2 regions of the Pseudoalteromonas sp. XMcav1-K genome follow, and region 2 is predicted to be linked to the other one. Evidence: riboswitches for the same ligand, from Rfam matches in the RefSeq annotation. Region 2 holds a riboswitch; the other holds the start of a gene.

Region 1 (16,025 bases), on a different contig from region 2:
GCGAGGTTACCCTCGCCTTTTTGTGTCTTCTCACGTTCAGTCCATTTGAAATGGGTAAATTGAACCTAGCTTTAAAATTTGGCTTAGTTCGTCAAGGGCTGTTTGGCTTTCTACAAGTAAGCTTGGGTCGGCTAAATCATCTTCTGAAATCGCATCTCGATAATGCTTTTCAACCCATGCTGTTAGGGTAAAGTATTTCGCTTCATCCATTAAACATTCTGGGGCAACGGCGCTTAATTCCAACTCATTTAGAGGCACGCGAAGGCGCAAACACGCTGGGCCACCACCGTTTTTCATACTTTGTTGCAAGTCAAAATAAATCACCTTAGAAATAGGATTATTTGCCTCGCAAAGGGTCGCAAGATAGGTCGCCACTTTATCGTTATTTTGGCATTCATTGGGGGCAACAATGGCCATAGTGCCGTTTGGTAATGTAATTAACTGGCTGTTAAAAATGTAGCTTGAAACTGCATCTTCAACACTCACATAATCGCTACTGACTTCAATTAAATGCAGTAGCTTATCACCTTGGTATTTTGTGTTTATAGCATCAACCGCACGTGCGGATTGATAAAATGCCATTTCATGGTAAAGCAGCACATTTTCGTTACCAATTGCAATTACATCATTATGAAATACCCCTTGATCGATCACATTGGGATTTTGCTGCACAAATAAGCAATTTGCTTCGCTCAAACCATGTGCGCGAGCAACGGCCTCGCTAGCAGCTAAGGTTTGCCTTGCAGGGTAAATCTTTGGTTTGATAGCTGATAACGCATCTTCACCATAAACAAAGAGCGATAACCCTTTTTCGTTATGTGAATTGGATAAGCGAGTGTGATTTGCCGCTCCTTCATCTCCCAATAATGGATGATGTGGTAGTGGCTCATGATGGGTAAAATACTGTGCATTATTAAAAATGGCTTTAAAGGTACGGCTTGTTTGCTCAGCTTCTATGGCGCGGTGTAGTTTGTTACTTAAATTGGCGGGAGTGAAGTGCACTTTGCCATCGTCACAATCCAAACTGTTCGATACTGTTGCCGCATTTGCCGACCACATTGAAGACGCCGAATAACAGGCTTTTAAAAACTGCGGCGCGTGTTTGGCTGCTTTTATAATTACGTCTTTATCGCTACCTGAAAAACCTAATTTTCGTAATGTGTAAGTATCTGGGCGAACCTGAGGCGGTAAAATACCCTGCTTAAAGCCAAGCCTTGTCATCGCCAGCATTTTTTCAAGGCCTTGTAGCGCCGCTTTTTTCGGATTGGCGATTTGCTTTGCGTGATTTTTAGATGCGACGTTACCAAACGATAAGCCGCTGTAGTTATGGGTTGGACCAACCAACCCATCAAAATTTACTTCGTACACTGTCATCTTTGCATCCTTTTAGTGCAAGGTTGCACTTTTATTAGGCGTTTTTCGTGTTTAAAACCGAAAAAACGTGAATACAAAGCTAAGTTGCTAAATACATGCCAGATACTAAAAATTAAGTTGAGTGCTGTGTGCTCCAGTTTTTAATAATACGATGAATTTGATTTATGCCATCCGTTAACGCGGCCGGACCTGGCTGTAGAATATCGCTCGAATTAATTTCATAAACATGCTTGTTTATCACTGCTGGAATGGTTTGCCAGCCGTCGCGCGATAACATTTTCTCAGGCACAAAAGGGCGACCACACCAGGCTGCAAAAATAATATCTGGCGCTTTTTCGATTACGTCGCATGGGTCTTTAATAATGCGATTTTTGGCAAGGCTTTCACTGGCAAATTCATTGTAACAATCAATGCCACCGGCGATTTCTACCAATTCACTGACCCAAGTAATGCCAGTAATAAGTGGATCAAACCACTCTTCAAAATACACATTAGGTTTTACTGTAAGCTGAGCTGCACTTGCTTTAATCGTGTTTAGATTATCCACCAATTGGTTAACTAGTTTTTCGCCTTTTTGTGGCTCGCCAATCAATGCCGACAGCGTTCGGATCATTTGCAACACCTCTTGAATACTGCGGTGATTAAAACAGTGCACATTGACGCCTTGCTTTATTAAATCACGCACAATATCAGCTTGAAGATCAGAAAACGCCAATACTAGATCGGGCTCTAACGACATAATTTTATCAATGCGAGCGCTAACAAACGCCGAGACTTTAGGCTTTTCACGTTTGGCTCTTTCGGGGCGCACAGTATAAGCAGAGATGCCAACAATACGGTGTTGCTCGCCCATTAAATAAAGTGCTTCTGTGGTTTCTTCCGTTAAACAAATTATGCGCTCAGGCCATTTTGCTGTTTTGAAATTACTCATCCCGTGTTACTTCTCCATTAAAAAACGTAACAAAAAACGCCATATTGCTAGGAAAATACCAATGCATATAAGATGCGAGTATTTTGTCACATGCATAAATTGCCTCAGCTTGCGTGTGACGCGGGTAAAACTGTGAATACGCTAAAGCGGTAAGGTTAATTTCGGCGCTAGAATAATGAAAGCTGTGCCCTCGCACTTCACAAGGTGCAGCAATATTTGGATAAACAGCACTTAAATCGACATATTGTTGACCAATGCTAGAGAGAGTTTTATTCATTGTGGCTTTGCCGTTTAACACGCCACACATAGTGAAGTGTGTGTTTTCACTTATTAATTCATCCAATAAGTAGAGCATACCGCCACACTCCGCTAAGACCGGTTTATTGCTTTTAGCAAACTGTTTTACGGCTTGTTTAAACGCATTATTTTGGCTTAATTGCTGCGCATAAAGCTCAGGGTACCCACCTGGAATATAGAGCGCATCTCCCTCTGGCAAGGTTTTATCCTGTAATGGCGAAATGTAGCTTAGCTCTGCGCCAAAATCTGCCAACATAGCCAAATTGGCACGATACAAAAACGAAAATGCATTGTCTTTGGCAACCAAAATACGTTGCCCTTTAAGTGGTTTAGCACGTTTAAAATCTGCGTATTGCTTTGCATCATCTCCCTCTTTTGAGGGCCAAAACACCACATCTTTGGGTAGTTGATTAAAGTGTGAGTTAGCAAATTGCTGTGCGGCTTGTTCTAAATACACGTCGATATTTTGTAACTCACCTGCTTGCATAATACCAAGGTGGCGCTCAGGCAAACTAATATGGGAATTTCGTAAAAAATAGTCTTGCGTTAATGCCTTTTCGTTTATGGATTGCAAAACCATTTCGCCATGTCCTTTACCTGCGATCTTATTGGCTATCACACCGTAAAAATTAAGGCTTGGTTGGTAATTTACTAAGCCATGAACCAAGGCACCAAAACTTTGTGCCATGGCTGAGCCATCAATCACCGCCAAAATCGGAATACCAAATAGGTCGCTTAAATCGGCAGTATTTGGTGTGCCATCAAACAGCCCCATTACGCCTTCAATCAAAATAAGATCTGCAACGATAGCTGCTTGGTAAAGCATGCGCTGACATTCACTTTCACCCACCATCCACAGATCCAATTGATATACAGGACGGTTTGATGCCGCTTCTAAAATCATGGGATCAATAAAATCGGGCCCAGTTTTAAATACCTGAACCGTTTTGCCCATATTGGTAAAATAGCGTGCCATAGCGGCGGTTACTGTGGTTTTGCCCGCCCCCGAATTTGGCGCACTAATTACAAGTGCAGGGCAAAATACCGGAGAATTAACGGCCATGATGGGTTGTTTTTAAAATGCTGGTGTGTGGTTTTAAGTAATAACAGGCAAGGTACAATGCCAACGCAATCGCCACGTAGCCAAATGGGCTAGTAACATATGGCGCGTAATACTGTGCTACACGCTCTGAGTAAATACTTAACGACATATCGCTAAATTTACCTGATAGCCAATAATAGCTCGCGTTTGAGGTTAAAAATGCAATTGAGCTTGCAAGCCATAAGTTAACCAGTGCCATTGCCGTTTTTGCTGCAACCGCAAACTTTGTTTCATCAAGCTTTAGTTGCAAACTTTTATGACCCGCCCACCACAGCACATAGTAGCCAACAAATAAAAATGGGTATGAACGCGTAATACAATCGCCAAAATCACCGCGATAATAGCTGCTGGTTAAATCAATCGACACACTTAGTACCACAAATACGGCAAAAGTACGGTGCTTAGATGCCAGCAAACCTAAAATAAAGAAAATTGCTGTACTGGCACTTGGCAAATGGAGCGCAGACGCAAAATGATACGGGCGGGTGGCTATCATCAATAGCGCTAACAACGCATAAATCAGCAACGAGAATTGCTGTACTTTAATTGGGGTAAATAAACTTGAACGATCTGTCATTATAATGTTTCCGCATACTAGAACTAATGCGACGGGAAATGACAAGATACAAGGCACACGCCTTTGCTTGTTACAGCAAGGAATAACAATATCATTCAGGTAATTAGATGATCCATGTTCGCGACCACACATTACTGTAATTGATATAAAAGCGATTGTGTTCTCGTTGCTCACCGCCCACCGCAGTACTCGAGTGAACTAGGCCGGTCTCCGGGCTCCTGATCATCGCTTTGACAGCACCTTCCCATCATAACCAGACAGTGGTGGTTGTCGCTCACAGTTACCGTTGCGGGGGCAGCTCCAGATTTTAACTGGATTCCCGTTTAAACATTGTTTATAAAAAAACAATAGTCACCTAATTACAACGCAAATATATGTCAGCTAGCATTGTTAAATCAAGCTAAGACATTATTCTTATTAAAACTTTTTGTTTGTTGATATAACGAGGCACTGCCAAAAATTACAAACTGCGGTATGCTAAGCAAAAAGTTAATTTTTAATTAGTAATGTCAAAAGTAAAAGCCAAAGTACTTCGTTTCAAGCAAATCTCAGTTGAAGCAGTTTTTGAAAAAGAAAATGAATTAATTAGCCAACTTCAAAACGGCAATTTAAACCAAGCACTGTTACTTTGGCAAAGCGATAAGCCAACTTTGGTTTTACCGTCAGGTAATAAATGGCAAAAAACTGAAGCGCTCGAATCAAAGCTAAAGAAAACCGGTTGGCAACTACACGCCCGCAAAACTGGTGGCGCCCCTGTGCCACAATGTGAAGGGGTAATTAATGTATCTTATATGTATGTGTTAGAAGAACATATTCCCTACTCGATTCCAAACGCATACAAAGACTTTTGCGCTATTTTATCTTCTTTTTTTGAGCAGTTTAATATTAAGGTTGAAACCCACACCACCCCCGGCAGCTATTGCGATGGTGATTACAATCTTAATATTAAAAGTAAGAAAATCGTCGGCACAGCCCAGCGTGTATTACTAAAAAAAGGCGGTGGTAAAATTGTGTTGGCGCAGGCCTGCATTTTAGTAAATGCAAATATGCCAACCTTAGTTGCACCTGTAAATTTATGTTACGAACATCATCAGCAAGATGACCGTGCAATAGCCGATGTGCATACCAGCTTGTTTGAACACACCCAAGAGCGACCCGACATCGACGAATTATTTCAGCGCATATTTACCAGTTTTATAAATCATCAAAAACATAAATCGAGCTGACCGTAAAACCCTTTTTTTAGTGTTCAGTGGTGTTACACTTGGGACTTATTTCACCTTTAATTACCTTGGAGTGCTCCCTTGAAATTCGCTCTTCTTCCATGCGCCGCGTTACTGGCAAGCCATGCGTTTGCATCTGTTAGCCCATCAACCGATGAGTTGGCAAAATACGCCGTAGCAGAATACCAAAATGCGCAAATACATACGTTAGCCAATATGGTGTCGTTTCCAACCGTTAATAACAAAGACATCGATACACCGCAAAATCCGGACTTTATTGGCTTTAAATCGCTATTAAAAATTAAAGCGGCGGAGCTTGGTTTTGATTATCAAGATTTTGGGCACACCGCATTAATTGGCATGGGTGAGCAACAAGACAAAGTAACCATAGTGACCCATGGCGATGTGCAACCGGCAGACCCAACAAAATGGCAGCAAAGTCCATTTGTACTTGATAGCACCTCAGAGCCAGGTAAATTAATTGGCCGTGGTACCGAAGACGACAAAGGCGCAATTTCAACAGCACTTTATGCCATGAAAGCGCTAAAAGATAATAATGTTACGCTAAACAATCGTATTGAACTGATGGTGTACCTTGCTGAAGAATCAGACTGGGAACCACTAAAGCGCTTTATGAAAACCTACCAGCAGCCAAAGTATGCAATAACTATTGATGCATCTTACCCAGTGGTGGTTGCCGAAAAAGGCTGGAGCTTAATTGCCCCGACATTTACAGGTTCATCACCACAAACCGGTGTTTATGTTAGCGAATTAAAAGGCGGTGCATTTGTAAGCCAAATACCTGAAGATGCCAGTGTGGTGCTGCATAATGCGGATGCGCAAGCGCTTAACATACTTAAGCAAAACATAAATGCACTGAAAGATGTGCAAGTAACACTTACGACAAAAGGCGATAGCGTGCTTGTTAGTGTTAAAGGGGAATCAGCGCACTCATCTGAGCCAGAAGCAGGACACAATGCCATCGCTCACTTGGCAGAAGTATTCAAAGGTATTGATTTAGAAAATAACAGCGATGGTCAGGCCATTGAATTTATTAATCAACTTATCGGCCTTGATTTATACGGCGCGAAATTTGGTGATATTGCCTACCGTCACGATTTTATGGGGCCAATGACTGTCGCACCAACACTGCTAAAACGCAGCGAAGAGGGGCTTAGATTATCGGTTAATTTACGTCGCCCAGTTGGCAAAACAGAGGCGCTATTAAAATCACAAATTGATACCGCGCTTAACAATTGGCAAGCTAACAACAATGTGACTTTAAACAATGTGGAAATTCATATTGGCACGCCAATGCTGCTTGATGATGCACCGCACGCTGAAGCGCTTTTAGATATCTTTAAGCATTTTACTGGCGATGAAGATGCAAGCTTTGTTTCGATTGGTGGAGGCACTAATGCTAAGCTATTTGATAACGCTGTGTCGTTTGGTCCATCTATGCCAGGCAAAAAATACACAGGTCATTCTGAGCACGAGTATTTAACACCAGAGCAAATGGCGCTTAACTTAAAAATGTATACCGCCATGATGGTAAAACTTGGCAATATGTAAACGGCCAAATTTAGAACAACCATAATTTATAATGAGGAAACGTTATGCTTTGTGACAAAAGTATGACGTTCCTTAGTACCTTGATTGCATTTAAAAAGTAGCACTTTTAAACAGACTTACACACCATTTCTGGGGATAACCTTGATGCCCAAATACTATTCGTATTTACGCCTTATCTAATACCCCTTTAAAGATTAATGGGTAACGCCTTATGCGGTTACCAATGTAATCATCTGCCATTATTTGTTGGCAAAACTCATCAATGGTTAGGTTTGCTTCAAAAAGCCATTCCATTCGCTCCAGTGCACGCAAAAAACCGCGTTTTAAATATGCTTGGCTTTGATAATGCGCAATATTCTGCTTAATGATATTGAGTTTTTCGGGCTCAGCTTGCAGCGCGGCGATCACTGATTTTAAGTATTGCTGCTGTTGCGGATGTGCTTTTTCCTTGCGAGGGCGACCTAATGACACGTATGACTTCTCTTAATTAACTACTAACGATTATATGCAACAGAATTGAAATTGGATTAGCGTCTATTTATCTTTTTTTGATATCAGCATTAATAAAAGGTTTATTTAGCTAAAAAATCGCATAAATATTGTCTAGAAAGAACCATAACGCGCTAAAAACAGTTCGACGGTTTGTTCAATTAAATAGGCTTCTTGTTGTTCACTGGGCACATCGAAACCGTATAAGCGTGGATAAAAGATATGAGATTTCAGCTGATAAACAAACTGCTTCGCCGCGAGTTCGTTGTCATCAACCTGCATTTTATGTGCTGACACTGCATCAGTTAAAAACTGTTCTAAATACGTCATACAGCCAATTGAATTGGCGCTCAGTTGTTTAGCAAATTCGGGCACTTGCAACATTTGCAAAAAAGCGATTTTAGCAACACGTAAAAAATTGTCGGAACGAAACAACGAAACTTCATGCTCTGCGATAGTTAAAAGCTGTTCTTTGAGCGACTTATTTTCATCAAATATAACTGTTTTAATATCATTAAGTTGCTCCATCATGCGTTCAATAATGGCGTAAAAAAGCGCATCTTTTGTTTCAAAATGGTTGTACACAGTACGTTTAGATACCGCAGCCGTTTTAGCCACTTCATCCATACTGGTATTCGCTACCCCATTTTCAAAAAACAGCTGCTCTGCAGCATCCAGAATATGAACGCGTTTTTGCTCAGATAATTTCATAGTTTTCTCATTAACAGTCTCGCTCATTTTAAACTTAATTAAAAAATACTGCACTACACAGTTTACTTTTTTATCATTTAATGAAAAACTACACCGTGTAGTTTACATTTTTAGAGAAACTCGATGAAAACGATTAAGTGGTTAAGCCTTTTACTCATTATTTTATTTATTGGAGCCTGCACTGTGAACAATAACTTAGCAACTGAGGGCACGAAAAAAGCGCCCAATCAAAGCCTATACAAAAACGGTAAGTTCTATAACGCCGACACCATGGCGCCAAATAGTTTGCGCAAAGTTGCCGGTATTTTCGTTCGTTACTTTACGGAGAAAAAGCCCAATGCAATACCAGAGCAGTCACTACCGATGAACTCCGTTTCGCGCGAACAGCTTGAATTACTTGACAATAACGAGATCCATATTGTAAAACTTGGTCACTCATCTATTTTGCTTAAAGTATATGGTGAATTTTGGCTACTCGACCCTGTATTTGCAGAGCGCGCATCACCCTTTACATTTATGGGGCCAAAACGTTTTCACCCAACACCAATTTCGATAGAAGCGCTTCCTCCTATCGATAAGGTGCTAATTTCCCATAATCATTACGATCATCTCGATAAACACAGTGTGAAGCTGCTTGCAGATAAAACTAAACAATTTTTAGTGCCGATGGGTGTTGCGGGTGATTTAGCAAAATGGGGGATCAGCCCAACAAAAGTAAAAGAGTTTGATTGGTGGCAAGAGTTAGCAACGACACACGGTTTTATTGCCTTCACACCCACTAAGCATTTTTCAGGCAGAGCACTGAATGATGGCAACAAAAGCTTATGGGGTTCTTGGGTAATTTCGGCTAACGCTAAAACCTTATATTTTAGCGGTGACTCCGGTTATTTCTCTGGCTTTAAAGACATTGGCGAGCGCTATGGCCCATTTGATATGACCTTTATTGAAACCGGAGCCTACGATAAAGATTGGCCAGATGTGCACATGACACCAGAGCAAAGTCTGCAAGCGCACCTTGATTTAAACGGCAAAATAATGACGCCAATCCATAATGGCACATTCGACTTAGCGTTCCACGCATGGTACGAACCACTAGAGCGGATCTTAACCCAAGCAACACAGCATGCTGTTAGTTTAAACACGCCAATAGTGGGTGAAATTCAACAGCTCGGACAAGCGGCAAATACACATGCATGGTGGCAAGATTATATGCCATCTACCAAGCCAACAACTCTCGTTGCAACGAACTAAACTGTGATGTTTTATTATTTAAGGGCGCAATGCGCGCTTAAATAACAAACAGCAATAAATAGCGTTTAATTCATACCCTGTTTGTCAGTTGATTGTTTGCTGTTTGACGGCAATTGACTGACTAACTTATCAAAAACCCCATTTCGTTTTATTTCAGCCAAGCCTTTATTAAATGCGTTTAGATACTCGGATGACGCTTCGCGATCTTTTTTAAACAGTAAATGGGTGGTGTCGCTGCGCAGCGGTTTTTTGCGATAGGCTAGTCGCTTACGTTGACGTTTAGAAAACTCTCTTTTCAACATGTAGTTAGCGGGAATAAGCGACATTGGAAAAGCATCAATCCGACCTTTTATTAATCGCGCTAAATTTTGTTTATCGGTATTCGCCCAATCGAGTGTGAGCTTTGATTCTTTTCCGGCGGCTAATAATTCATTGGTATAGCTATAGCCAGTTGTAACGCCAATTAACTTGCCTGCCAAATCATCAATGTTTTGCCAATCCACCAGCGGCTTTTTGGTATTGTAAAAAAGGTAGGTCGTTTCGGTGTAAAGTGCTTCACTGCAATAAAATTCTTGTTGTTTTTCCTCGGTACAAAACCAATAGGCAGCGACATCGAAATGACCTTTTTGCACTTCTACAAAACTGCGTCCCCACGGGAAATAACTAAATTTTACGCGATAACCTTGTGTTTGAAATGCGGCGCGAATAACCGCAGGTACGAAATTAAACTCGCCTTTGGCACGACTTGAATAAGGCGGATATTCGCCGATAGCAATGCTCACCATTTTTGCTTGGCATGGCATAGCCAACAAGCACATGGCACTCAATATACACGCTATCAGTTTTAAAGAAGTGGTCACATTTTTATCAAGCTAACACGCCTGAACCATAAAAACCAAAACAGGTACAAAACGGTAACCCTAATCGCCTTTATTGGCAAGTTGAGATGATTTAAATCTACGATTTTTTACGTGCTTTTATATAAAGATAAAGCATAAATAGCCAAATCGTATTCGCACCAATTATATGGAACCAAAATGATACCGGAGACTCTTCTCGTAAAATTGCCTCACCGCTTCGCCCCGCAGGAATAGCGCCGCTTTCAATATATAAAATAGTGGGAATGAGAAAGAGCAACATCATGATAATCACCCAGCCAAGTGTTGGCGCTTTTGCGTTTTTAATAAGCGGTAGCATCTGCATCCATACAGTAACGTGTTAATTTGAAAAGAATTATACTGGCAAGGTATAAGGCTAATTACAATATAAACAACTATTTATTTCACATACTCCGATAAACACAAACCAATTACAGTGTCTTCATCTGAAACGTCAGCTCATAAAAAAGCCAGCGAATACGCTGGCTTAACTTCAGAGAACTTAATGTTTAATAACTTGCTGTTAGCGTAACGCCTGCGTACGCAGAGTAAGCGTTAAGTAAGATGTGGTAAGTTCCACCCGTTGCACCACTGCTTAAACTACATGACTCATTATTGCCCCAGCGATAAGGACGACATTCATAATCGGTTGTCGTTGGTTGAGCACCTTTTTTCACGTACAGATCTACGTCGCCGCTACCATCCGCTGTGGTTACCGTAAGTGTTTGGTTTGCTGGTACTTCAATTTTGAAGAATACTTGACTGTTGGCATCGCCCGATAAGTTTGCCATCGGTACGCCGTTATCTAGGCAATCCGTACAACCACCATCAGCACTATACGTAGCGACTAAACTTGCGCCTGAATATGCAGAGTAACCTTGAAGCATCACGTAATATTTGCCAGCCGCTGGGGTGTTAAACTCACAACTTTCGTTATTGCCGTTTTTATATGGGCGACAATCATAATTACCTGTAGTGGCAGCTGAGCCTTGTTTCACATAGAGATCTGCATCACCCTGACCACCTGAAAGTGAAATAGATAAACTCGATTGCCCCGCTGGCACGTCAACAAAATAGCTGGTTTCACTGCCCGCAGCACCTGCAGCCGATACGGCTTGATCTTTAATCAATTCTGTTACAACCGGCGGCTCTGGGTCGACTGTGCCTTCAAGTGCATATAACAGCTCGTTAGGTGAACCCGATTTAGCATCCGATACTTTGTTTTTGCTAGCACCAGCTGAGAGTTTACTGTCGATTTGCGCTGGCGTTAAGCTATTGTCTTCATCAAGATAAAGTGCCACCACACCCGCAACATGCGGTGATGCCATTGATGTACCACTGATAGTATTTTCAGATGAGTCTGAGTTATACCACGCTGATTTGATACTCGAACCCGGCGCATAAATATCTAAGCATGTGCCATAGTTTGAGAAACTTGAACGACTATCACTTGACGTAGTCGAGCCAACAGTAATCGCCGTTGTTGCACGTGCAGGAGAATAGTTACAGGCATTGCTGTTATCATTACCCGCTGCAACCACAAAGCTTACGCCCGAAGCCACCGCCGCCTCAACCGCTTGGTCAATTGCCGATGATGCCCCGCCACCTAAACTCATGTTCGCAACCGACGGGCCGCTAGCGTTGTTTTTCACCCAGTTAATACCATCAATAACGCCCGACGTACTGCCAGAACCGTTACAGCCTAATACGCGAACACCGACAATGTTAACGTTCTTTGCAACACCATAGTTTTGACCACCAATGGTGCCAGCTACGTGCGTACCATGACCATTACAGTCAGATGCATCCGAGTCATTATCTACAAAGTCCCAACCACTGCTTGCACGGTTACCAAACTCGTTGTGAGTATTACGAACACCAGTATCAATTACGTAAGCAGTCACACCAGAACCATCAAAGTTGTATGAATAGTTGCTATCCAATGGTAAATCACGCTGATCAATGCGATCTAAACCCCAAATCGCATTTGATTGGTTTGCATTGCTAGATACGATTGGGTCAACCGAGATGATTTGCTCAGGCTCGATAAATTGAACAAGATCTTCTTTTAATAACTGTTTTAGCTGACCTTTCGACAGCGTATACTGTGCGCCGTTTAGGGTATTACCAAACAATTTATTGGCATTAACGCCATATTTACCACGAATTTTGTCGACATTTTCTTTAGCTTGTTCAGCGATACCGCCACTCGCTAGACTTTTTGGTACTGAGTTAAATACTACAACATACTTGTTTGGTACTTGTTTACTGGCATTTACTTGAATCAACTTATCGCTATTTGCATGGGCAAAATTAGCAGAACACACCGTTGCTATGAGTAACATTGTTTTTGAATATTTAAACATGACGTTTCCTTGTTGCTTTGGGGTTAAGTACTGCTAAAAAACCTAGCTCAAAAAATAAACACATCAAAGTTTCATTTTCATTTTGTTAACATTTGTACCGATAAAAGGGTGTTGAATGATGAATTATTTATACTTAAATAAGATTACTGATCACAAATATTAGATACAAAAATCTAAATGGTAATTATTTCTAAATAGTTTATGCTTTGTAAAAGTTTGTAACCGATAAAACAAAATAATAAAAAAGAATGAGTGAAAAAACTTAAAAAACAATACCTTTTGCTTTATAAATTTACGATTCAGTAAGGTTAACTAAAAACCTCGATTTTGCCTTGCATTGCTGATCAAGTTGAAAACCACATTTATATTGCGATATGCAGCGCCCATTTTTTGCAAATCAATTAACACCCGAATGTAAACAAAATGTAAATCAGCTAAATAATCATTTCATATGCGTGTTTATGTATTCAAGCAAGTAAACATGAACTTTAGTTTATAACCCCTTATATTCACTCACGCATTATTCAAATCACAAAAAGTACGTAACTGTAGTTCTTGTTAATTTTGGCTGATCCATGCCTGTTGTTTTTGCTTGTAATAAAAGCGAAAGCGGCTGCTCTAAACAGCGTAGCTAAATGATGTGGTTAACTGAATTTATTGATACATCAACACACAAAAAAGGCGCCTAAGCGCCTTTTATTTTTACATTTTACGTAACCTCAGGTTTGGGTTAGAAATACTTTTCGCAATGCGCCGTTACCGAGTTTGCGTTACAGCGTAAGCACAACCAATATTTCTAACCAAAAGGTTAATCACGTAATAATTAGAATGTCATTGAGTAACGTACACCAAATTCGCTTGCGTCATTGCTCTTAATTACTAATACGTAATCGCCAGTATTTAAACGTGCATCATCGTAACGTTCGTCAAAGATGTTACGACCATATAGGTCAACGCGCCAGTTTGCATTTGCCGGAGAGTAACCCACGGTAAAGTTAACTAGGCTACGCGCTTCAACTTCAGTTAAACGATTTGGATCTGAGCTCGGCTCACCATACATGTCGCTGCGGTAAGAGTAATCAATACGTGTATTGATAATTGACCCATCAGACAGCGCAAACTCATAGCTTGGGCTAATTGACGCCGTTAAATCAGGAGTAAGAGGTGCAACAGGTTTCACACCGTCTTGCTCATCTACGTCAACATCCATATAACCTAAGCTAGTGTGTACGCTAAAGTTATCAGTGATATAAGCGGTACCTTCCCACTCGATACCGCGTGACGTTTGTGAAACCACTAAGTTTCGCGTATCAAAACCACCTTCCGAAGTCGTGCTAACTTGGTAAGGTAAGTCATCGTAGTTAGTGTTAAATAACGCAACACTCATGCTAAAGTTGCTTGTAACTTGACCTTTTAAACCCACTTCGTAGTTAACCGCAGTAATATTGTCAGTCGCAACAAAACAGCTTGCATCACCGAATAAACAGTAAGGACGCGCTGGGAACTGACCACCTTGGTAACCACTTTGAATGCTACCGTACACGTTTAAGCCATTTTCAAGGGTGTAATTAGCCGATAAATCGTAGCTTACTTGGCTCCAATCATCTTCCGCATACGTTGGACCAATACCTACGTTTGCCGTTGCTTCTTTTTCATCTTGGGTATAGCGCAAACCGCCCGATACACGTAAATCGTCTGTCATGTCGTAGCCAACATTCACAAATACCGCTTTACTTGTTGTTGTTTGGTCTAGCTCAAGTAAGTTTGCACCGCCATTGAAGCGTGAATCAGCACCTTGACGGTTGCTTCCTTCTTCTTCAAACCAATATAGGCCCGATACAAAATCAAACTGACCTAAATAACCATTTAGCTGTAGCTCAACAGATGTTTGGTCAGCTTCCCCGCGCTCTGGGTAATGATCAAGTGCATAAATTGTACTGTCATCATCAAGGCCCGCTTTATATTCAGACGAGCGTTTGCTTAAAATAAATTTCGCACCAAGGTCGTTTGAAATGTCGTAATTAGTGGTAAGCGACACGCCGTTTGCTTTATTGGTTACTTCTGTTACTTCAATCGAGCCTGTTGCATTGTCGTATGGGTCTGCTGCTACATCAGAGTTACGTAATGGACCCGTTGGTGTTGGGCTGCCAAAACGCATGCCTGTGTAATATGCGCCATTTGGCATTTCATCAATTAATGTCGTGTACGGGCGAAGGCCGCCTTCTGCATCATTTGCATCAGCTGTTACCACAAAGCTTAAATCATCGGTTGCATCGTACTTAACCGATACACGTCCGTGGAACTCGCGGTTTTCACCGACATCGTATTTTGCTTCTGGTAAATTAATAAACTCACCTAAGCCACCGCGTTGGTTGTAGCCTGCGTTAAAGTTAAAAGCTAAGTTGTCAGTAAGACCACGGTTAATAAATACATCACCTTTAACACGTTCGCGCGTACCCACTTCAGCCGAAAGTTTAGTAACCGACTCGCTGTTTGCTTGTTTGGTAATGATATTAATCGCACCGCCAATTGAGTTACGACCATAAAGCGTACCCTGCGGGCCGCGTAATACCTCAATACGTTCAATGTTTGCTAGGTTCCAGTTTTGACCTACTTGGCGACCTAAATAAACACCATCTACATAAACACTTACACCAGGATCCGTTGTGATCAGGTGATCTTGCAAACCAATACCGCGAATAAACGGGTTAGCCGATGAGTTATGACCTGCTGAAAAACCAGTGATATTTAGGTTAGGAACAAATTTACCTACATCAGTAATTTCAGAAATACCTTGTTCAGCTAGTTTATCGCCACTAAACGCACTCATCGCGATAGGCACTTCATAAATAACCTGCGAGCGCTTGGTAGCTGTTACCGTAATCGCTTCGATATCTTTTTTAGCTGTTTGCGTTTCGTTTGCTTCATTCGCCACAGTGGCAAAGCTTGAAGCTGCAATCAAAGAAAGGGTGATTGAATTTAACTTGCTAAAACGCAAGAAAGAATTGGATGTTGTCATTAAGTAGCGCCTTTTTGCTCATACCGAGTAATTGCTAATAATGGATTAGCACGACAGTTATTCGGTAATTTATAATCGTTTCGCTTCAATTTTGCGCAACAACAAGCGGTTGTATTTTAACCACATCATTATTTTGCAATATCGAATTAATATGTAATCTTGGTAAATCAAACAGTTAACAGCTGCGTTACCAAACGATTAATACACAAAAAGCAATATTAGCATTTATTTCATA
Region 2 (16,025 bases):
TGGTGATTTACCAAAAGGTGAAGACTATTACCTCTATTGTAAAAAGGGCGTAATGAGCCAATTACAAGCGCTGATCTTACATGAAGAAGGCTACACTAACGTTAAGGTGTACCGTCCTGAATAAGCGCTAAAAAGCGAGAGTTAAATGGGGTTGAATAGCAATATTCAGCCCCTTTTTTATGGATGTAACCACAGATACTGTCGATTTCGCTTTGCTGCTGTTTAAATACGTCGCGATTCATTGAAGAGTAGTTTTGCGAAGTTGCGCGCATTACCCAGTAGGCACTGTCAAGCGCGCTACTAAGTGATATTTCCACCCCTTCTTTATTAGCAATAAACACCGCTTCATTGATCAAACCGATAATTTCGCTGGCATATTGTGGTGCGATAAGCGCGCCGTTTTTAACTTGATATACTGCAGTTAAAGGGTTTATCGCAATATTAATAATCAGTTTTTGCCACAGTAATGCGTTAATGTTTTGCTCTATGGTGATATTTGGTATGGCTGTTAAAAGATGCTCGATTGTTGGTGTTTTTTCGGTGTTAGCGTTTAATGCGCCAATAAAACTAGCGCCAAAGCCAGTGTGTGCTATCGCAAAATCTGCATGCTTAAGTGCAGCCATGCTGGTGGTTAAGAAAAACAGATTCTGTGTCGTGAGCGCTTGGTTAATTTCCGTCAAGTTGGGCATGCCATTATGGCTCAATATCACGGTGGCGCCGGTGCTTATTTTATTTTGCAGTTGAGCTAAAACGTTGGCGACTTGGTAAGACTTGGTTGGAATAAAGAGGTTATCGATAGAGTCTATTTGATCAATCGTTACGGTTTCGAGCGAGAATGTTTCAACCGACTGGTCAAGCGCTGTAACCGTTATGTGCGCTGAGTTTTTGGTTTTACTGCGTACAATCAGTTTGATATCAAATGCTGTGCGCAGCAATCGGGCGAACAATAAACCAATGGCGCCGTGGCCAACAATATACAGCTTAGGCTTGTTCACTTTCTTTCGCTTTTGAATAGCGTTTATGCCATATAGCACTGATGATTAAGTAACTAAGAATACCTGCAACATCAGCAACAAAGTCAGCAAATGAAGCTTGGCGATGAGGAAGCATACCTTGCACGTATTCCACACCAGCACCATACGCTGCCAAAATTACAATATATAACCAGAACGGCGCTTTTACCGCGCGTTTTAAAAAGCCTGTTAACACAAAAAACACAGCGAAGTGAGCAATCTTATCGATGTGCGAGATGCTAACTAGCGATGACTTTACTTCTTTAAAAAAGAGCAGGCTGCAGGCAATAATAAATACAATAAACAATGCCTGATAAATACGTCGGCTCACACAAAACTTCCTCAAAATCACGAATTTCGAGTATAACAAATAGCATTGCGTGAAAATATGAAAAATTTGTAAGTTTAATTATGCGCTTTATAATACCAACCCAATTAAAAAGCTAATCATGCTTGCAGCTAAATTTATCGGTGTAGAGTGGCTACATAAATTAAATTCTGCCTTGTTAGCATTTCATTTATCCAGCGCTATATCTGATCACATATTTAACAGAATTGGTATAATCGCACCATTAGCACATAACGGAGATAACTATGCCTTCATTTGATATCGTTTCTGAAGTGGAAATGACTGAAGCAAAAAACGCGGTTGATAATTCAAATCGTGAATTAGATACGCGTTACGATTTTAGAGGTGTTGAAGCCTCATTTGAATTTGGTAAAGAGATTATCACGATGAAAGCTGATTCAGATTTTCAGCTTAATCAGATGTTTGATATTTTAGCGGCAAAAGCAGTAAAGCGCGGCTTAGATGTTAAAAGCTTTGAAGTAAAAGATGTGGTTCACACGGGTAAAACGTATTCTCAGCAAGTGTTTATCAAGCAGGGCATAGAAAAAGACATTGCCAAAAAAATTGTGAAGCTGATTAAAGACTCAAAAGTAAAAGTACAAGCTGCGATTCAAGGTGAAGAAGTGCGCGTAACAGGTAAAAAACGCGATGACTTACAAGCTATTATGCAACTCGTTCGCGAAGCTGAATTAGGGCAACCGTTCCAGTTTAAAAACTTCCGCGATTAATCGGTGGGTTTTCAAAATCACCAATTATTTTGGTGATGTAAATTAAAAAAAGAGCCACAAATGTGGCTCTTTCTTTATGGTGTAATCTTAACTTCGTCTGCGTAAGCTAATTAGGGTGAGAAGCCCTAACATTGCAAATAAACTACCGCTTGAAGAACTTGATGTTGCTTCAGTAGTTGGAGGAGCAATGTTTTTAACAGTTACTTGAACACTTGCTGTGCTCGTTAGTAATTGGTCGCTCACTGTAACTTCAAATGTAAGTACTTGATCGCTATCAACGCTAGGTGCTGTGAAAACTAAGTTTGCCTCATCTGTACTGGTTAAATTCACTGCCGGACCACTGGTTTGTTTCCAGTTGTAATAAAGTTCATCACCATCTGGGTCGCTCGATTCTGCGGTTAACGTGACCGTTGCACCTTCATTTACTGATAAATCATTACCGATTGTAACTACCGGTGCTTGATTTGAACGCTTGATATCAATTGAAATATGAACACCTGAAGAGCCCTTACCGTCAGATACCGACACAAATAACTTAATAGCGGTATCACTTACTACATCTGGTGCTGTAAAACTGAGAGTGTTGCTGGCATTACCTGCTAAATCAATTGCAGGGCCTGAGATTTGTTGCCACTCATAGGTTAGTGCATCGCCGTCTTCATCTGTCGCGGAGACGGAAATAGTCACTAGCTCATTAGCTAATACTGATTGAGGTGCATCAATTTCGACAACTGGAAGCTTATTTACATTGATAACGTTTACAGTGATGTATGCGGTTGTACTACCTTTGCCATCATCTGCTGTGAGCGAGAATGTTAAGCTTTCGTCTGCTTGCACTTGCGGTGCGGTAAAGCTTAGGTTTGCACTTGTGCTATCTGCAATTGCCACTTCAGTACCTGATATTTGCTGCCAAGCTAGCGTGATAGGATCGTTATCAGCATCGCTTACAGTTGCGCTTAGCGCCACAGCTTCGCCTTCGGTAACATAATGAGTGGTTTCAAGTTGAATAATCGGTAGTAGGTTGTTGTCTACCGTATCTTCAACTTCAAGGTAATCAAGATAATGTGAAATCAGCGCAGACTTACTGCCAGCAGATAAGTGACTTAGTGAGCAAGTATTCACAATTAGTTTGCTGTTATTGATAGCACCTTGAATGCCACACGGGCCAAACTCATTTTTCCATTTACCTTCAATGTCATCATAAAACACACCTTTCGCGTTAAGAAAGGTTGTTGCATTTTGTTGTGTAATAAACTCAGAGCTTGGCGGTGAGATGCTATCCTCAGCAATGATAGTTTGGCTCACGGTTTGCCCATTATTAAGCGCGATACTTTCCACTTGCTCTACACGAACATCGGTGTTGGTTACCGTTAAATCGAGTGTATTGCTAAGTTCAGGCGATAGGCTAAGGACATTTTCACCGGCAATAATAAGCTTGCTGTTAAAGCGCGAGTAGTTATCAATAAATGATACTTCTTCACTGGTTGCTTTACGGTCACGGCCGAATGCTTGCAGTGTGCCATCGTCGAGTCTATTCCAAGGCGTGCGAGACTCACCAAAATCGACAGAGACAAATTTAAAGTTGGTGCTGGTTAGCGGGAATAAAAAGTCTGAATAGTAAACAGGCAAGGTCAAGCTATCGTAAACTTGTTTTGTTTCCGCATTTAATGAGTGATCTAAATGAAAGTGCACTGCTGAAGATTCACCGTTGTATGCGAATACTTTCAAGTATTCAGCGCTTTTATAACCTTCTGCGGTAACGGCATTAATCTGCAAGTTTAGTTGGCCATTCTCAGTAATAAGCTCTGCAAAATTCACGTCAAACGGTGCGGATAGTGTTTTTTTAAGTTCACCGTTAATTAACAATTCAACATGATCAACTTGAGATAAGTCGTCACTGCTAATGGTTGCTTGTGCATTGTGCGCAATCAGTGATTTATCGCTAATAGAACCGACTGAAATAGTCGCAATGCTAGGGTATACTTGTGCATTAAATGTAGCGGCATTGCCATCGGTATTGAGGTTTTGAATGTCTACGCCTGTATGTTTTGCGGCATAGTTTTTACTCGCTGGCAGGGTTTGAGGTGAAAAGCTATCACCCGTAGTAAATACATCGTTTTCATCAGCGTAGGCCGCAACTAGCTCAATTTCATTTAAATTATCAGCTTGAATGAGGCGAATAAGTTTGTTGTCAGAGTAGCTATTATCGTTGGCAAAGTAGCCCCAGCTATTGAGCTCTGAATTTATATGCCAAATATTTAAACCTTCAGCGTTTAAGTTTAAGTCGTTACCGCTTCTATCACGGTATTGCACAATAAAGTACTCGTCGTACTTATTGGTGGCACTTGTATCGCTGCGTAAAATAAGCGCATCTTGGTTAGTTGATGTGGCTGAAAGTTGATAGTTGGTATCTGAAGTTGATGCAAACTGCGGCGTCAGCCAGCCAAGTGCAAATTTACTAAATGCACTGTGATCTGAACTGTTATTATCCATCATATCCATGCCGCCTGTACCACCACGCGGACCAATGCTGTCATCGTAATCGTAGTAATCAGGCAGGCCAAGTGCATGGCCGGTTTCATGAATAAGTACAAGCGGTGAAAATGCTTGCCCTTCCGAATAGGCCAGCCATTGCCAAGAAATTGTGCTGATGGTTTTACCATCGACGGTAAATGAATTGTCGCCAAAACCTGAGAAAGTACCCCACCAAAGGCTTGCCCATTCGCCAGGAGGGCCGGTCCAAATCACCGCAACATAATCGATGTCGCCGTCGCCGTCGTTATCGTATTGGCTAAAGTCATGGCCAAGCGCATCGTGGTGTTCAATTGCTTCTTTGATGATTTGCTGCTTTACCTGTGCAGCGTTGGTACCATCGTCAAGCGGACGGTTGTACTCGGTTTTATACCAATCAAGTACATTACCTTGAATATCAAGTTTGTTATATGACGAACGCTGGTAAAATGCACGGTGGCTTTCAAACGGGAAACTGCTGGCGTTGCCCTCACCAAATATTTTACTGTTAATTGCGCTTTGAGAGTTGCTTTCATTGTGTAAGTAATCGGGAAATTCAACTAGCAGCACCAACATTTTAGGAGTGCCTAAACTCGGAAAATACCCTTCAAATGGGTTTGCTTCATCTGCTTTATTTTGCATTGTTCGCAGTTGCGGCAAATGGTGTAAACGCTGGTGGTTACCATATGATTTTGCTTGCAAAGCGCGCTGGCTAAACGTTTTTTCGGCTTTATAGCGTTTTAGCTGCTCTTGCGTGGGCGGTTGTAATGCACTTACGTGTAGAGTCAAAAATGCACTACAGGCAAGAAGTACCTTAGTTAACTGTTTCATAGTTGAATCCGTTACAAATCTATTGTCACTGTGTGAGTAATAAAGTTTACTCCTAAATGACCTTTTATAGAAACAATAAGGGAACAGTTTACCAGCTGTTTTTAGCGGTTTAGACTTCTAAAATTGACATTTTCACTTATCCCCTCCACAATACGCGCCTAAATTAATAGCCTATTGGTGCCGTTAAACTTTTGGTCTTTCGCTTCAGTAAAATAGCGGGTCAAACATAACAACGGATAATCGGGAAGTTGGTGCATAAGTCTTTGCCTTATTAAGTCCAACGCTGCCCCCGCAACGGTGATGTATTTTGTATTAAATAAAATGCTCAGCCCGGAGACCGGCCAATTGGTTTCTTAAAACGATTAACATTGTGCGGTGGGCACAAGGGGATAATATGTATCACAAATCTAAGTTAGGTTTGGCGCTTAGCCTTGCCTTGTCTTCTTCATTCGTTGCAGCTAACACAACTGACACTCAAACAGAGCATGATATTGAAACCATTGTTGTTACCGCGAATAAGCTTGAGCAATCAATTGACCAAACTCTGGCAAGCGTGCAAGTTATTGACCGTGCGCAAATTGAGCAATTAAATGTGCGTGATGTGTTAAGTGTGTTAGAAACGCAAGCGGGCATTCAAGTAAACCGTAATGGTGGGCAAGGGCAAAATGCGAGCCTATTTGTACGTGGCTTAGAATCTCGTTACTCGCTTATTTTAATTGATGGTGTGCGGGTAGGCTCAGCAACCTTAGGTTATAAAAGCTTATCAACTTTGCCATTAAATTCAGTTGAGCGTATTGAAGTAGTAAAAGGCTCTCGCGCAGCACAATATGGTTCTGATGCGTTAGCGGGTGTTATTAATATTATTACGCGTCAATCACAAGGCCACAGTATTGCATTAACGACAGGCTCTAATAGTTATGCGAGCTTAGAAGGTACGTCACGTTTTACTACGGAATACGTGGATATTGCGCTTAATGCAGGTTATGAGCGTACAGAAGGATTTGACGTATTAGAAAATGATGCAACAAACTTTGCCGATCCAGATAAAGACGGTTACGACAACTTAAACCTAGGGCTAAACCTTACTCATAATAATGCGTTGTTAGGTCAATTAGGTTTTATTGCTCAGTATTCAACGGGCGAAGTGGAGTTTGATAATTATTTTGATTATCAAGAGTCTTCATTAGATAAAACCGAATATGAAAACTACCATGTAAATGCTAATTGGTTTAAACAGTTAGGTGACTTTAGCCATAAAGTAGATGTTGCGTTTAGCCAAGATCAAGATGATACGTTTGGCACTAAACCAACTAGCCGCTTTGCAACAGAGCGTGTACAGCTAGATTATTTATCGACATATCAGTTATCTGAGCAAATCGACTTTAATGGCGGCTTAAACTGGCATCAAGACAAGATTGATACAACGAGCAGCTATGATGAGAAAAGTCGCAATGCTTATGCTGCATTTGTTGGCGCGTATTACGATGACGGCAACTTTTTAGCTAATGTGGCTGTGCGTCATGATGATTATGATGAAGTAGGTTCTGAGCAAACGTATAACATTGCGGGTGGTATTTACCTACATCAAGACGCAGTACTGCGTGTAAGTCAAAGCTCTGGCTTTAAAGCACCTACGTTCAACGATTTATACTACCCTGGTTCAGGTAACCCAGAGCTTGAAGCTGAAACATCAATTAACCGTGAGCTTGGCTTACGTATTGATTTTGATAGCCTAAGTGTGGATGTTGCGGCATTTCGTAACGAGCTAACCAATAAAATTGCGTGGGCACCAGCACCAACAGCGGATAACCCATATCGTTGGTCACCATTTAATATTGCTGAAGCACGTTATGAAGGCGTAGAGCTAACCACTAATTTTGCATTTTACGGTTTTGATAACACGCTTAATGTAAGCTATATCGACGCGCAGAAAGTGGATAGCTCACCGATCGCAGTTGAAAAATATAGTGACTTGCCATTTGTTGCAAAAGAAAATGTACGTTACAGCATCGCTAAGCAGTGGCAAGATTTAGATATTAATTTAAGTGTTGCGTATCAATCTGAGCAAAAATCGACGCTGATTACTAAAATCCCATCGCGCATTGTGTGGGACTTAGCTGCAAACTATCAAATTCAACAGCAATTAACGGTAAGTGCTCGTATCGAAAATCTATTTGATAAAGAGTACATTCCAAGTCAAGGTTATGGTGTAGATATCGATGGCGATTGGGTAAATGATGCGTTTTACCACTACAACGAAATTGGTCGTCAGTTATTTGTTGGTATCGCGTACGATTTTTAACTGAGATTCATTTTGTAAAAAAAAGCCGCAAGTTGCGGCTTTTTTTATTGCGCTAGTAATGTCGCATAATTAGCTGAGAACTTGGCTAATTTAGGGCCAATCATAATACTGCAATAAGGTTGATTAGGGTTATCGCGGTAATAGTCTTGGTGGTATGTTTCAGCACTATAAAAAAGTGTCGCAGGGCTTAGCTCAGTGACAATTTTGTCTGCAAAAAGTGCTTGCTGGCTCGCCAGCATTTTTAAGCTCGCTAGTTTTTGAACATCATCAAGATAAAAAATAACACTGCGGTATTGTGTTCCAACATCATTACCTTGGCGGTTTAATTGTGTTGGATCGTGTAACTCAAAAAAGACTTGTAATAGTGTTGAGTAGCTAATAACTTGCTCATCAAATTCAATTTTCACCACTTCGGCATGACCGGATAAGCCGGTACAAATATCTTGATAAGTTGGGTTATCTAAATGACCACCACTGTAACCTGATAGCACCGATTGCACGCCTTTTAAACGGCGAAATGCCGCATCAATACACCAAAAGCAGCCACCACCAAAAATTGCTGTTTGCATTATTGTTTAATCTATTTTCTTGTTAGTTGCGTAAAGATTAATACAGTTAGACAAGGGACGGCAAGATGAAACAAAGTTTAATTATTGGGGCGGGCGGCATAGGTTTAGCTGTTGCTGAGCTGTTATGCCAACAAGACGACGAACATAACATTACCATTATTACTAGCAATCCAACTCTTTTACGTGATAAACGCTTTAATGTGTTGTTAGTCGAAAACCACAGCGAACAGCAGGTAGCAAGCTGTTTAGCAACATTATCAATTAAGTTCGATTATGTCTTTTGTTGTTTGGGTTTATTGCACCAAGAGGAAATTCAGCCCGAAAAAAATCTATCACAATGGCGTGTTGATTCGGCAATGGCATTAATGCAAGCCAACGCATTTGCGCCGCTCACCTACTTAGTGCATTTGCAAAAGTTACTGACAAAAGAGTGTAAATTGGCATTTTTATCAGCGCGAGTCGGCAGCATAGGCGATAACCGTTTAGGTGGTTGGTACAGTTACCGTATGGCTAAAGCGGCACTTAATATGGCAATCAAAACCGCGAGTGTGGAACTGGCTCGAAGTAGCAATAAGGTATGTGTAATAGCCTTTCATCCGGGCACAACAGATACCAAGTTGTCTAAACCATTTCAACGTAATGTGCCTGAAAATAAATTGTTTACTGTACAATTTAGTGCGGAATGTTTAATTCGCTTGATGTTTCAGGTTAATGAAAAAGACAGTGGAAAATTCTTTGCGTGGGATGGGCAAGAAATAGAGTGGTAGCTAAGCTTAGCTACCACTCTATAGTTTTATAGCGGATGATCGCTGGCTTGATCGTTAATTGCTTTTTCAGTGGTTTCTGGCGATTGTGTGTTACGCGCCAGCATGTAATATGCACTCGGAATAACAAATAGTGTTAGCAAGGTAGCCACAACCACACCGGTTAAAATAACAATACCAATAACCATACGACTTTCAGAACCCGGGCCCGATGCCAACACCAGCGGTACCGAACTCATTACTGTGGTTAAAGAGGTCATAATAATTGGGCGCAGGCGTTGTTTCGAAGCGCTGATTAATGCCTCGGTAAAGGCGACACCTTTATCGCGCAGCTGGTTGGCAAACTCCACAATTAAGATACCATTTTTGGCACTTAATCCTATCAACATAACAATACCAATTTGGCTATAAATATTGAGACTAGAGTTTGTGAAGAATAACCCTGTTAATGCACCGACTAAGCCAAGTGGTACTGTAAGCATAATTACTAACGGGTGCACAAAGCTCTCAAATTGCGCTGCAAGTACTAAGAAAGTAACCGTGAGCGCTAAAATAAACACATAGGTCATTGCCGATGCGCCTTCGTAGAACATTTGCGATTCGCCTTTGTAACCAATCGCGCCTTCAATATCGTTTTCTTCCATTGCCACTTGGTTTAGAAAATCAAGCGCTTCCGCTAGTGAGTAATCAGCAGCAAGGTTGGCGCTAATGGTAATGGCGCGCATTCGGTTATAACGGTTTAAACGCGCTGCTGTCGCTTGTTCATCAATGGCGATTAAGCTATCTAATGGCACTAAGTCATTGTTACGTGATTTTAGGTAAATCGACGAAATATTTTTCGGGTCTGAAAAGTCAGCTTTGGTGCCTTTTAAAATCACATCGTATTCTTCACCGCGGTCAATAAACGTGGTGACTCGGCGCTGACCCAGCATAGATTCAAGTGTGCGGCCAATTTGCGAAATACTAATACCCAGATCTGCTGCTTTGTTTTTATCAATACTGACTAAAAACTGCGGAAAGGTTTCTTTGTAATCGTGGTCAAGACGTACTAGCCCTTTGTTCTCACGGGCACGAGCTAGAATACGGTCACGCCAATCGGCCAGTTCTTCGTAGCTGTTACCTTGCAATACAAACTCAACCGGACGACTGTTGCCACGACCGCCAACACCAGAGCGCATAATGGCAAAGGCACGCACATCGGTAACATCGGTTAATTTGCCGCTGATCTCGCCCATTACCTGCCACGTATCACGTTTGCGTTCGTCCCAATCGGCCATACCGACAATTGCAACGCCGCCACGGCCACCCCAGCCAGGAACACGAATAAGTACGCGACTTAATTCACCATTTTCCTGATATGGCATCAGTTTTTCTTCAATCTGAGCCATGTTCTGAGCGTTATTTTCGTAGCTTGCGCCCTCAGGGCCATTCATCATTATAAAGAAAGTACCGCGGTCTTCTTTTGGTGTCAGTTCCGATGGCAGTTGTTTAAATAACAAGTAGCTAGCAAGGCCTGCAAAAATAAGAAGTAGCAGCATGCTTTTACTGCTAGCCACGTTGTTACGCAGTAAATTTTCGTAGCCGCTTTCAACTTTGCTAAATAGTGCATCAATTTTATGACTAAACTTGGATGCTTTTTCACTTGGCTTTAAAATTTTAGAGCACAGCGCTGGCGATAATGTGAGTGCGGTTAAACTTGAGAAAATCACCGCAGCGCTGGTGGCCATAGCAAATTCAGTAAATAAGCTACCAATTCGGCCTTCCATAAAGACTAGCGGCACAAATACCGACACCAGTACGAGTGTTGTTGCAACAATCGCAAAGCCAACTTCACGTGCACCGCGATAGGCCGCAAGCAGTGGCGGTTCGCCAAGTTCTACTCGGCGGTGAATGTTTTCAAGCATTACAATGGCATCATCTACTACTAAACCAATTGCCAGTACTAAGGCGAGTAAAGTAAGTAAGTTAATTGAGTAACCCATGCTGTAAAGAAAAGTAAAGCTACCAATCAGCGCCACGGGTACGGTAATTGCCGGAATAAGGGTTGCGCGCACGCTGCCTAAGAATAAAAAGATAACGGCAACTACTAACGCCATTGCAATAGCCAGTGTGCGATATACCTCAGCAATTGATTCACGGATGAAAATAGATGAATCGTAACTGTCTTGAATGGTGGTGCCTTCAGGTAATGAACGCTTAATTTTTTCTATTTCTTCGCGTGCTTTTTCAACTACGGTTAAGGTGTTAGCTTTGGCTTGTTTAACAATACCAAGGCCTATCATGTCTTTGCCGTTACCGCGGAATAGGTTTTCTTCATCAACCGCTTCAAGCCTTACGTCGGCCACTTCTTTTAAACGCACCAAGTAACCACTGTCACCGCGTTTAATGACTAAGTTTTGAAAATCACTTTGCGATTTATAGCTGCGCGCAATACGTACGGTGAAATCGCGATCTACCGATTCAATTTCACCGGCTGGTAATTCAACGTTCTCTTGACGTAATACACGCTCAATTTCATCAGCGGTAACCCCTTTAGCAGCCATTGCATCACGGTTTAACCATACTTTCATCGAGTATTCGCGTTGACCACCTAGACGCACATTGGCTACGCCATCTACTACCGCAAGCCTATCAACAATATAACGCTGGGCGTAATCAGACAGCTGCAATGAATTCATTGATGTACTGTTTAATACAAACCATGCAATTGGGCTTTCATCGCTGTCGGATTTTGACACTTCTGGCGGGCGTACTTGCTCGGGTAAGCTATCAAGTGCGCGTGAAACACGTTCACGTACATCGTTGGCAGCGGCATCAATATCGCGGTCAATATTGAATTCAATGGTAATATTTGAGCGACCATTTCGGCTTGACGAGTTAATGCTTTTAACGCCTTCAATACCTGAAATACGGTTTTCTAATACTTGGGTAATTTTGGTTTCGATAACCTCAGAAGACGCACCTGTGTAGCTAGTGCTTACTGACACAATTGGCGTATCAATATCTGGGTACTCTCTTAGCGGAAGCATTGAAAATGCAACTAAACCAAAAGTAAGTAGCAGTAAGTTTATTACGGTTGCAAAGACCGGACGTTTAACTGAAATGTCGGTTAAAATCATTTCAGCATCTCCTTAATTGTTACTTGGCTATTTGGTCTGACTTTAATAATGCCTTCAGTCACAATCTGTTCGCCTTCGCTTAAACCGCTGCCAATGGCAACCCAACCACCGCGGCGCAGGCCAATAGTGACTTGGCGTTTTTCAATTACGTTATCGTTGATGACATAAACAAAGTGTTTGTCTTGCTGTGGAATAAGCGACTTTTCAGGCACCATCAAGGTATTTTCTGCGCTTAGTTCTAATTGCGTGTATAGCAGCATGCCAGTGCGCAGCATGTTATCGTTATTATCAAAGTTAGCGGTAATTTTTACACTGCGTGTTGCCGCATCAATACGGCTGGCAATGTGCGACACAGTACCGCTGAAGGTTTTTGTTGGATAAGCAGGGCTTGTTGCGGTGACTGTCATACCAGTGGCGATTTGCGCGAGGTATTTCTCTGGTACATTAAAATCGGTTTTAATCACGCTGGTATCATCCAGTGTGGTGATTTCTGTACTGGTATTTACAAAGGTACCTGTAGATACTTCTCGCAGGCCAAGTTTGCCGCTAAATGGGGCGTATAGCTTCATTTCAGCAAGTTTAATTTTAGCGCTAGCCAGTTGTGTTTTGGTTGCCTCATAGCTAGCCTCTTGCTCATCAAGTGCAGAGCGCGCAGTAGCTTGTGTTTTTGCCAACTGCTGTAAACGCTTTAATTTGCGGTTTTCTTCTTTTAACAGAATTTCAAGTTCTTCAACGCGGGTTTTTTCTTCGGCATCTTGAAGTTCAATCAGCAACTGGCCCTTTTTAACGGTGTCGCCATCATCAAAAAAGATATTTTTAATATAGTCAGATTGTGCGCTAACGAGCGTTACCGCTTGATTTGCACGCGCAGTACCAAGCGATTCGATAATATTTGCTTGGCGGCTAATTGCAACTTGATGCGCTTGTACTGGTGTTGCGTTTGCATTTCGCTTGCTTTGTTGTCCTTGCGATTCAGGTAAATACAAATAAATGCATAAACCGAATAAAACAAAACAGATGAGGGGGAATAATGCTTTACCAGATTGTTTTGCGTGCATAAAAGTTTCTCGTAAGTGTTCAGGGCTCACTATTCTACTAGACAGTTTAGAACTTGTGCGTGTTAGGCATCGTATAATATTGTGAATTAAACGTGTTTTTTTCCGTGAGTACGTAGAATTTATGAAAAATAAAAGTAAAAATTGCCCATATTGCAAACAGCTACGAGCAGCATTAATTTGGGGTGTTTTAATGGCATGTTTATATTTTAGTGTGTGGGGCTAATGGCAAAACGTTTAAAAATAGCTGCGTCGGCGCATAAGCACGGTGGCGAGTTTTTGGTGGCCGGTAGTATTGTTTTAGTGCTGGTATTATTGTTCGTTAAATTAAAGCCCGAACCCATCTCTATTTTTGATGTGGCGGTAGTGATTGGCGCCTTGTGTGCAATGTTTATCGGATATTTTAAATTATCAGAACCACGCTATAATTTAGTATTGAGCAACAATGGTTTAGTGTTTTATCATCGCTACGGCAAAGTACGTATTTCTCGCGATAATATCGAGGAAGTGGGGCAAGTAAGTATTGCAAACGATGACCAGTTTATTGAACTTTCATGCTTGGGATTACGGCTTAAATCGATTGCGCCATTAATTAAACGTATGCCACCAAGGTTGGCACTTAAGCTAATTATGGAGCAGCGCAACTGGTTAATTGCAGGCATTAAAGTTAAGTGGCCGTTGGGTAATGTGCCGGATGATTGGCTAATTGAGGCTAATCAGTATCAAGATAAGTTTGAATCCAATGGTTTACTCGCCATGATGAGCCATCGTCTTGAGCATTTTAACGAGCTTTATGGCTATCATTTTTTGATATCCTATAATTACTTTGATCGCCCAGCAGATGAATTTGTGAATTTATTGCAACACTGGTTGCGAGATCCCGAGAAAACGATAGAAAAATATAGTAACATCAAGTAGAAAGATAGTTATAAGCGCAAATTTTTGAATGAAAACTCTCAGAGTTTCACGTTGCGTAAATCGGAAAGGCTGACTATGACAGTTGAAAGAGCATATGTAAAAAGTGGTCGCAACACCATAATTCATAAAGAAAAAAAGTTTGATTTAGTGATTGTTAATGGGGATAACCATCCTAAAATTAGAGTGACTGCTTTTGGTTTACAGCCTTTTAAAGAAAGCCTGCCGCGAAACCGCAGAGAAGCCAAAGAGCGCTATTTAGAGGTCGTGCAAATAGGCTCACCTGATGTATTTGGTGAAGAGAAACAACTTCTTTTTTTACAAGCACTGGATGGCCGAGAGTATAAAGTTGATTACTCAAAAGTTGGTACAAAACTGTTTGTGCGTGTTCATCAAGAAAGTTATATGTAGCTCAGAACAATTATTTTATTTCTAAAAAAGCAGTCATAGTTGAAAAATTATGGCTGCTTTTTTGCATTAAATTTTTATATTTTAGAAAACGACTTTTGATTAGGTGTTATTTATGACCATAGGAAAACAGCGTTCCGTGTTGCTCACTTGCTTAAGTGCAGTGTTAGTACTGGGGTGTGGTGGCGGCTCAGGTTCATCGAACGATGACAATACCAGTGCGCCTTTGTCTGTTAATGCCGGAAGTGATATTGCACTCGATGAAAAGCTCACGTTTTCAGTTAACGCGGTCGCAAGCCCAGAAGGTGGGACGTTTACTTGGCGACAGTTAAGTGGGCCGCAAATAGAAGGGTTTCCACTTGAGGGAGCCAAGCAAGAAATTGTCGCGCCCGATGTAAAACAAGATCAAACAATTGAGTTATCGGTTGAATATGTTGCCCCAGATAACCGTACGGTAAGCGATAACTTGGTGGTGTCGATTAACTCAGTTAATTTATTACCCGTTGTTTCAATTAAGCAAACTGCGCCAACAAGCTTACCGTCGCAATATGGCGATACTATTGTGTTGTCTAGCAGTAGCTCATTTGATCCAGATGAAAATGGTCAATTAGTCAGTTATTTGTGGCAACAAGTTGCAGGAACGGCAATTACCATTGCCGATAAATCATCTGCTGATTTAACATTTACACACCCATTGCTTGAACAAAATGACGAGGTAACGTTTAGTTTAACCATCACTGACGATGAAGGTGGTCAGCAATCTAACGAGTTAGCGCTAACCTTACAAAAAAGTAATCAGCTAATTTTTGCCAATGCCGGCGCAAACCAAAGCGCGCAAGAATTTTCCACTGTTACCTTAGATGCAAGCGCTTCAACCAGTGTTGACGGCAGTTTTCGCTGCAATTGGGTACAGCAATCAGGTGTAACAGTTACACTCGATAATAGCGATGTGTGCAAAACTCAATTTATAGTGCCAGATGTTGATGCCCCTGAAAGCCTTATATTTGAGCTAACGGTAACGGATAACGCCAATCGCTCTGACAGTGCACAAACACAGGTACTTGCAGAGCCAAAAGCTCTCGGTTTAATTAATGACAGTGGTATGAATCGCTGCTTTGATAACAGTAAAGAGTTAATTAACTGTGTTTCAACTGAATTCCCAATGCAGGACGCAGCACTTGGCCGCGACATTCATGCTGGTTTACTTGATAAGGTTGGCAGCGGCCCTGAGGCATTTGATTTCACCAAGCTTGATCAGTTTGCCGGAGAGTTGCCAGACAATGCCATTAATTTTAGCTGTGTAAGAGATAATATTTCAGGACTAATTTGGGAAGTTAAGCAGCCCAGTAGTGGCACATTGCCTAATACGCAACTGCGCGAGGCACAAAATACTTATAGTTGGTATTTAACAACGGTTAATAATGGTGGTTTTGCTGGGGTAGAGGCGCCCGCACAAGTTTC

The links. A riboswitch is a leader RNA that binds a small molecule or an ion and turns the genes downstream of it on or off. The one in region 2 is predicted to bind cobalamin.
Positions count from the first base shown of each region.
Region 1: it holds a riboswitch for cobalamin, as region 2 does, so the genes downstream of both, ACHSBP_RS00730 (hypothetical protein) here and ACHSBP_RS00960 (TonB-dependent receptor domain-containing protein) in region 2, are expected to answer to the same signal.

Region 1 is NZ_JBIPJE010000017.1:3,922-19,946, forward strand. It holds gene astB (N-succinylarginine dihydrolase) at 37-1,374, opposite strand; gene ACHSBP_RS00720 (cobalamin-binding protein) at 1,487-2,305, opposite strand; gene ACHSBP_RS00725 (cobyrinate a,c-diamide synthase) at 2,298-3,665, opposite strand; gene ACHSBP_RS00730 (hypothetical protein) at 3,655-4,281, opposite strand; cobalamin riboswitch at 4,465-4,655, opposite strand; gene ACHSBP_RS00735 (lipoate--protein ligase A) at 4,788-5,507, shown strand; gene ACHSBP_RS00740 (dipeptidase) at 5,586-7,076, shown strand; gene ACHSBP_RS00745 (hypothetical protein) at 7,242-7,547, opposite strand; gene ACHSBP_RS00750 (TetR/AcrR family transcriptional regulator) at 7,680-8,276, opposite strand; gene ACHSBP_RS00755 (MBL fold metallo-hydrolase) at 8,400-9,527, shown strand; gene ACHSBP_RS00760 (substrate-binding periplasmic protein) at 9,593-10,387, opposite strand; gene ACHSBP_RS00765 (hypothetical protein) at 10,485-10,724, opposite strand; gene ACHSBP_RS00770 (S8 family peptidase) at 10,915-12,771, opposite strand; gene ACHSBP_RS00775 (TonB-dependent receptor) at 13,595-15,790, opposite strand.
Region 2 is NZ_JBIPJE010000018.1:36,486-52,510, forward strand. It holds gene thiI (tRNA uracil 4-sulfurtransferase ThiI) at 1-124, shown strand, start outside; gene ACHSBP_RS00940 (ketopantoate reductase family protein) at 102-995, opposite strand; gene ACHSBP_RS00945 (VanZ family protein) at 982-1,344, opposite strand; gene ACHSBP_RS00950 (YajQ family cyclic di-GMP-binding protein) at 1,608-2,090, shown strand; gene ACHSBP_RS00955 (M6 family metalloprotease domain-containing protein) at 2,178-5,432, opposite strand; cobalamin riboswitch at 5,595-5,793, shown strand; gene ACHSBP_RS00960 (TonB-dependent receptor domain-containing protein) at 5,827-7,734, shown strand; gene msrA (peptide-methionine (S)-S-oxide reductase MsrA) at 7,779-8,303, opposite strand; gene ACHSBP_RS00970 (SDR family NAD(P)-dependent oxidoreductase) at 8,369-9,070, shown strand; gene ACHSBP_RS00975 (efflux RND transporter permease subunit) at 9,097-12,186, opposite strand; gene ACHSBP_RS00980 (efflux RND transporter periplasmic adaptor subunit) at 12,183-13,244, opposite strand; gene ACHSBP_RS00985 (DUF2982 domain-containing protein) at 13,467-14,159, shown strand; gene ACHSBP_RS00990 (hypothetical protein) at 14,235-14,567, shown strand; gene ACHSBP_RS00995 (PKD domain-containing protein) at 14,680-16,025, shown strand, end outside.